Flavivirga eckloniae: one gene and its partner. The protein of the gene in region 1 interacts with the protein of each later gene in a pairwise test. Links are inferred from orthologs where the notes say so. Each region holds a gene or a part of one and is shown in the gene's direction. Other genes may lie near its edges.

Evidence for each region.
Region 2: the proteins of priA (region 1) and C1H87_RS14425 interact in binary tests that used the Escherichia coli proteins (3 or more experiments, as listed by UniProt). The link is inferred for Flavivirga eckloniae from one-to-one orthologs.

Annotation. Positions count from the first base shown.
Region 1 is NZ_CP025791.1:1,136,277-1,139,670, reverse strand. The notes cover bases 42-3,097. They hold priA (replication restart helicase PriA), read left to right. Parts: upstream 42-370; coding sequence 371-2,824; downstream 2,825-3,097. Other genes in these bases: C1H87_RS04610 (LytR/AlgR family response regulator transcription factor), read right to left, coding at 2,868-3,097; C1H87_RS04620 (DUF2147 domain-containing protein), read left to right, coding at 42-352. Outside these bases: more of C1H87_RS04620, read left to right, coding at 1-41; more of C1H87_RS04610, read right to left, coding at 3,098-3,394.
Region 2 is NZ_CP025791.1:3,496,202-3,499,304, forward strand. What follows is about bases 137-2,901. They hold C1H87_RS14425 (single-stranded DNA-binding protein), read left to right. Parts: upstream 137-1,173; coding sequence 1,174-1,629; downstream 1,630-2,901. Other genes in these bases: mutY (A/G-specific adenine glycosylase), read left to right, coding at 137-908; C1H87_RS14430 (gliding motility-associated protein GldE), read left to right, coding at 1,656-2,901. Outside these bases: more of mutY, read left to right, coding at 1-136; more of C1H87_RS14430, read left to right, coding at 2,902-2,960; gliding motility lipoprotein GldD, read left to right, coding at 3,006-3,103. UniProt on the Escherichia coli protein: Plays an important role in DNA replication, recombination and repair. Binds to ssDNA and to an array of partner proteins to recruit them to their sites of action during DNA metabolism. Acts as a sliding platform that migrates on DNA via reptation.

The DNA of each region.
Region 1 (3,394 bases):
GTGGCGAACGATTGACGATGTGAGTAAAGAAGCAAAATCTATAGTAGAGATTTACAAAGAAAACGGAAAGATTTTTGGAAAAATAGTACAGATATTAAATCCAGAAAAAAAAGATGCTTTATGTAAAAAGTGTTTAGGCGATGAAAAGGATAAACCTGTTTTGGGGTTGGTATTAATTAAAAATATGGAGCGTGATGGCGAATATTATGAGAACGGAACGATTTTCGATCCGGAAAAAGGTAAAACGTATAAGTGTAGACTAGGATTAACAGATAATCCGAATATTCTACAAGTTAGAGGTTACATCGCCTTTTTATATGCAACCCAATATTGGGAACGTGTTATTGAATAACTTAAAATCCCACTTTTTTTGAACCACTTTATAGACGTTATAATTCCCGTACCCTTAAAAAAGCTCTTTACCTATAGTATAAGTGCTTCGGAATTTGATTTCTTAAAACCCGGAATGCGCGTTGCTGTTCCCTTCGGAAAGTCGAAAATCTATACAGGTATTGTTTTTAGGGTTCATAACGATCCACCTATAGCATACGAAGCCAAAGATATCCAGCAAATTTTAGATGACACACCAATAGTAAACAACAAACAGTTGCAATTGTGGCAATGGATAGCAGATTACTACATGTGTACATTAGGGGATGTAATGCGTGCCGCTTTGCCCAGTGCTTTTATTTTAGAAAGCGAAACGGTCATCTTAAAAAATAACATCAAAACCATTGACGAATCTATATTAAAGGATGATGAGTTTTTAGTGTATGAAGCTTTACATCATCAATCATCTTTAAAGATTCATGATATCTCTAATATTCTCGATAAAAAAAATGTGTTGCCGGTAATTAAGCGATTAATTGAAAAGGAGGCTATTTCTGTTGAAGAAGAGGTATATGAAAAGTACAAGCCTAAATTGGTTCGTTATGTCAAGTTACATTCGAGGTTTTCTTCAGAAGAAGGACTTCAAAAATTATTAGACGATTTAAGCAGGGCACCAAAGCAACGTCAGGTAATCTTAACCTTGTTTTCAGTTTCGGCAACGACAAAAAAGCCTGTAAAAGTTTCAGATTTAGTTGCTCAAAGCGGGGCATCCACAGCTATTATAAAATCATTGATAGATAAAGAAGTTCTTGAGGAATATTATATTCAAACCGATCGTGTTCAATATTCGGGAGAAGAAAACGAAGCTACAAAAAAACTTAACGAACATCAGGAAACAGCCCTAAAGGAAATTAAAGAATCCTTTGAAAAATATATGGTTACATTGCTTCATGGGGTTACTTCTTCTGGCAAAACCGAAGTATATGTTAAGCTTATAGAAGAGGCCCTAAATATGGGGCAGCAGGTTCTTTATTTATTACCAGAAATAGCTTTAACGGCGCAATTAATTACGAGATTACAGAATTATTTTGGAGAACAAGTAGCCATTTTTCATTCAAAGTATTCAACTCAGGAGCGGGTTGAGGTCTGGAACCATGTTTTAAATAAATCTGAGAAAGCTAAAGTAGTTTTAGGAGCACGCTCTTCCATATTTTTACCATTTGATAATATAGGACTTATTATTGTTGATGAGGAGCATGAGCAATCTTTTAAGCAATTTGATCCCGCGCCACGTTACCATGCACGCGATACCGCTGTTGTGCTCGCAAATATGCATAAAGCAAAAATACTTTTAGGGTCTGCTACACCAAGCCTGGAAAGTTATTTTAATGCCAAGCAAAACAAATATGGCTTTGTTGAGATAACAAAACGTTACAATAATGTTTTAATGCCGGATATTGAGCTGATCGACATTAAAGATAAGTTCAAGAAAAAGTTAATGAAAGGGCATTTTAGCGATAGGCTTATTGAAGAAATGACTGAGACTTTACAAGAAGGCCATCAAATAATATTATTTCAAAACCGACGTGGTTTTTCTCCTATCGTAGAGTGTAATACCTGTGGTAATTCACCTCAGTGCCCAAATTGCGATGTAAGTTTAACGTATCATCAATATAGAAACCAATTGCGTTGCCATTATTGTGGCTATAATTCTTCAATGATAAAGGATTGTGCGGCTTGTGGTAGCCCGGAATTAGATACTAAAGGATTTGGTACGGAGCAAATAGAGGAAGAGGTAAAGTTATTATTTCCAGATTACAAAGTAGCAAGAATGGATTTAGATACTACCCGAGGAAAATACGGGTACGAGAAAATAATAACGGCTTTAGAGCAGCAGGAGATAGATATTTTAGTAGGAACACAAATGCTAACGAAAGGCTTGGACTTTAGGCATGTTAAATTGGTTGGTATTATGAATGCCGATAACATGCTTAACTTTCCAGATTTTAGAGCGCACGAACGTAGCTTTCAGCTTATGTTGCAAGTGTCGGGTAGAGCAGGGAGAACAGATCAAAGAGGAAAAGTGTTGATACAAACATATAATCCGTATCATAACATTTTACAGCAGGTATCTACCAATAATTATATAGATATGTTTAACGAGCAAATGAACGATCGGTATAATTATAAATACCCGCCTATTTACAAGCAAATAAAAATCACGTTAAAACATAAAGATTATAGTAAAGTAGATGCAGCTTCGGTTTGGTTGGCGAAATCTTTACGACAGGTTTTTAGGGAATATGTTTTAGGGCCGGAATCGCCACCTATTTCCAGAATAAGAAATCAGTTTCATAAAAACATTCTCGTGAAGATTCCTAAACAGCAATCTTTGTCAAAAACGAAAGAAGCTATCATTAAAATAAACAATAGCTTCTTGAATATAAAAGATTTTCGGTCGGTTAAAATAATCTTAAATGTCGATAACTTTTAAATTTAGCTAAGCCTTTGGTTAAATTTTGGTTAGTTAGTTAGATCTAAATATTGTTTAAGGCATCAACCAACTGAGTCTTTTTATTTCTACTTAACGGAATTTCATAAGCTCCGACTTCAACGTTCTTACTGTTAAACCTGTCAATTTTATCAAGATTAACAATGTACGATTTATGAATTCTTAAAAACTTACCTTCGGGTAGTTCAGCTTCAAAAGATTTCATTGTAGATAATACTACCAAACTAGTTTCTTCTGTAACTAATTTTACATAATCACCTAGAGCTTCGATCCATTTAATATCTTTGATATAAACTTTACGTTTTTTAAGGTTACTCTTTACAAAAATATGTTCACCTTCTTCTTCGTTAAAGTCTAGAGTCAATCTATGTTGCTCTAAGGCTTTATCAACAGAAGTGTTAAAACGTTCTCTTGTAATTGGCTTATGCAAATAGTCGGTAGCATCGTAATTAAATGCTTTAAATGCATACTCTGTTTTACCAGTTACAAAAATAATTTGAGGTTTGTTGTTTAATACATCCAAAAGCTCAAATCCATTTAACACTGGCATTT
Region 2 (3,103 bases), 2.4 Mb from region 1 along the record:
TTCCGTATTATATGTCATTTACGGAAAAATTTCCGACAGTTTTTGACCTTGCCAAGGCCGACGAAAGTGACGTACTTAAATCGTGGCAGGGACTAGGATATTATTCACGAGCCAGAAATTTACATACTACTGCCAAACACGTTGTAAATGAGCTAAAAGGCGTGTTTCCTGTTAGTTATAAAGACTTGTTGAAACTTAAAGGGGTTGGTGATTATACAGCAAGCGCCATAGCTTCTATCTGTTTTAATGAGGTAGCAGCTGTTGTAGATGGGAATGTATATAGAGTGTTGTCAAGGTATTTTGATATTAATACTCCAATTAATTCTTCAAAAGGAACAAAAGAGTTTAAGACATTGGCTCAGGAATTGATCGATAAAAAGAATCCGGCGGAGTTTAACCAAGCTATTATGGAATTTGGAGCAACACAGTGTACACCTAAAAACCCAGATTGCAATGTTTGTCCTTTTAATAAAAGCTGCATGGCCTTCAATAAAAATAAAATAAACGAATTGCCTGTTAAAATTAAATCGGCAAAGGCAAAAAAGAAATATTTTAACTTTTTGGTGTTCATTTCTAACGACGGAAAGACTGTTTTAGAAAAAAGAGAGGGTAAAGGTATTTGGCAGAACCTATATCAATTTCCTTTAATTGAAACCAATGCTAATGTTGATGAAGAAACTTTTAAGAACCTTATTAAGGAACATAATTTAATAAAAGGAATACCATTTGAACTCTCCTTATATAATAAAGACGTTGTTGTACATAAGTTATCTCATCAACATTTGCATACTAGGTTTTGGATTATAAATGTAAACAGGCTTATAACCGAAGGGATTTCTACACAGGACATAAATAATTATGCTGTACCAATTTTAATAGGAAATTTTATTGAAACCTTTAATTTTTAAAAACGACTCTCAAACATGACTACGATTGGGATTCTGTTGAAATTGTAATTTCAGTGTTTGTGAAATACTTATTGAAATAAGTCATATTAATAGTGAGTTTATCCTTAAGGTTAGTCCACCTTTAAATCTAACTCAAGTTAACTATAAGGTTTCTCGTAATTCTTTATTTTTGATTGGTTTAGATACAACAATCATATTTTTTTATTAATTTTAAAAAAATGCGGCGCAATATTGTAATTTTGTGTTCTTAAACAAACAATAATTTATGTCTGGAACTTTAAATAAAGTAATGTTAATAGGTCATTTAGGAGATGAAGTAAAAATGCATTATTTTGAAGGTGGTGGTTGTGTTGGTAGATTTCCTTTGGCAACAAACGAAACGTATACGAACAAACAAACCAACGAGCGCATTACAAATACAGAGTGGCATAATATTGTTGTTAGAAATAAAGGCGCCGAAATATGCGAAAAGTATTTAAGCAAAGGCGACAAGGTTTATATTGAAGGTAGATTAAAAACACGAAAGTGGCAAGATGATAGTGGTAACGAAAGATACTCTACCGAAATTCAATGTACCGATTTTACGTTCCTTTCAACAAAAAAAGAAAGCGAGAATAATGCTGTAGCTAACCAAAATCAGTCTATAGCCCAAAAACCAGCTCCAGAACAACCGTCAACTAGTGAGCCTATTGGGGAAGAAAACGACGATCTTCCATTTTAATTTAAGTTCAACCAAAAAGAGAGTATTTGGATCCTGACCCCTCGAGTTTTAAACCTTTATTAATTTCAATTGATTTTTCAATTGTTACTGGTTTTGTATTACTGTTTTTACTATTAGTTTGTTCCGCTCTTATCTCCGGGGCAGAGGTAGCCTTGTTTTCACTTAGCAGAAAAGATATCGATGAAGGTTTAGAAAAAAAATCTAAACGTATCGAGATTATATCCAAACTTTTGGAACATCCCAAAAAGTTACTGGCCACCATATTAGTTGCCAATAATTTTATAAACATTGCCATAGTTATTCTGTTCGCCTTTTTGGGCGATTTTATGTTTGAAAACATCACGAGTACTTACGTTAAGTTTATTGTTGAGGTAATAGTTATTACATTTTTAATCTTATTATTTGGCGAAATTTTACCTAAAATATATGCCAGTAGAAATAACTTGAAGTTTTCTTCATTTATGGCGTATCCGCTGCGGGTTTTAGATGTTGTTTTATCACCAGTAAGCATGCCAATGCGAAGGGTAACAGTAGCTATTCATAACAGGTTGGGGAAACAGAAATCTAATTTAAGTGTCGATCAGCTTTCTCAAGCTTTAGAGTTAACAAGCAAAGAAGATACAACCAAGGAAGAACATAAAATTTTACAGGGAATTGTGTCCTTTGGTAATACAGATACCAAACAGGTTATGCGCCCTAGAATAGACATTTTTGCACTAAACATTGAGCAGAAATACAACGAAATTATGCCTGAAATAATTTCTAACGGCTATTCCAGAATTCCTGTTTATGAAGACAATATAGATACCATTAAGGGTATACTCTATGTGAAGGATTTATTACCTCATATAGATAAAAAACAGTTTGATTGGGCGAGCTTAATACGAGAGCCTTTTTTCGTTCCTGAAAACAAGAAATTGGATGATCTAATGTCAGAATTTCAAGAGAAAAAGGTGCATTTAGCAGTTGTGGTAGATGAATATGGGGGTACCTCTGGTTTAATTTCGTTAGAAGATATTATCGAAGAAATTGTGGGCGATATTAGTGATGAGTTTGATGATGAAGATCTTATGTATTCTAAATTGGACGATAATAATTTTGTTTTTGAAGGAAAAACAGCTTTAAAGGATTTTTATAAAATTGTTAAAGTTGAAGATACGACCATTTTTGAAGACAATAAGGGAGAGGCAGAGACCATCGCAGGATTCGTACTTGAAATATCTGGAAGTTTCCCAAAACTAAACAGTAAAATAAATTTTGAAAATTACGTTTTTACAATAGAGGCTTTAGATAGGAAAAGGATAAAGCTTTTAAAGTTTACAATTACCTAATTTTATATTAAAGACTGTATATTGCCACTGCAAATGAAACACTATATGATTTTAAAGCTGTCTTTTAAATTTTTACTAAAAACGTTCGTAATTATTGGTGTTTTTGTATTAGTGTCTTGTAAAGAAGATTATGTGCCAAAACC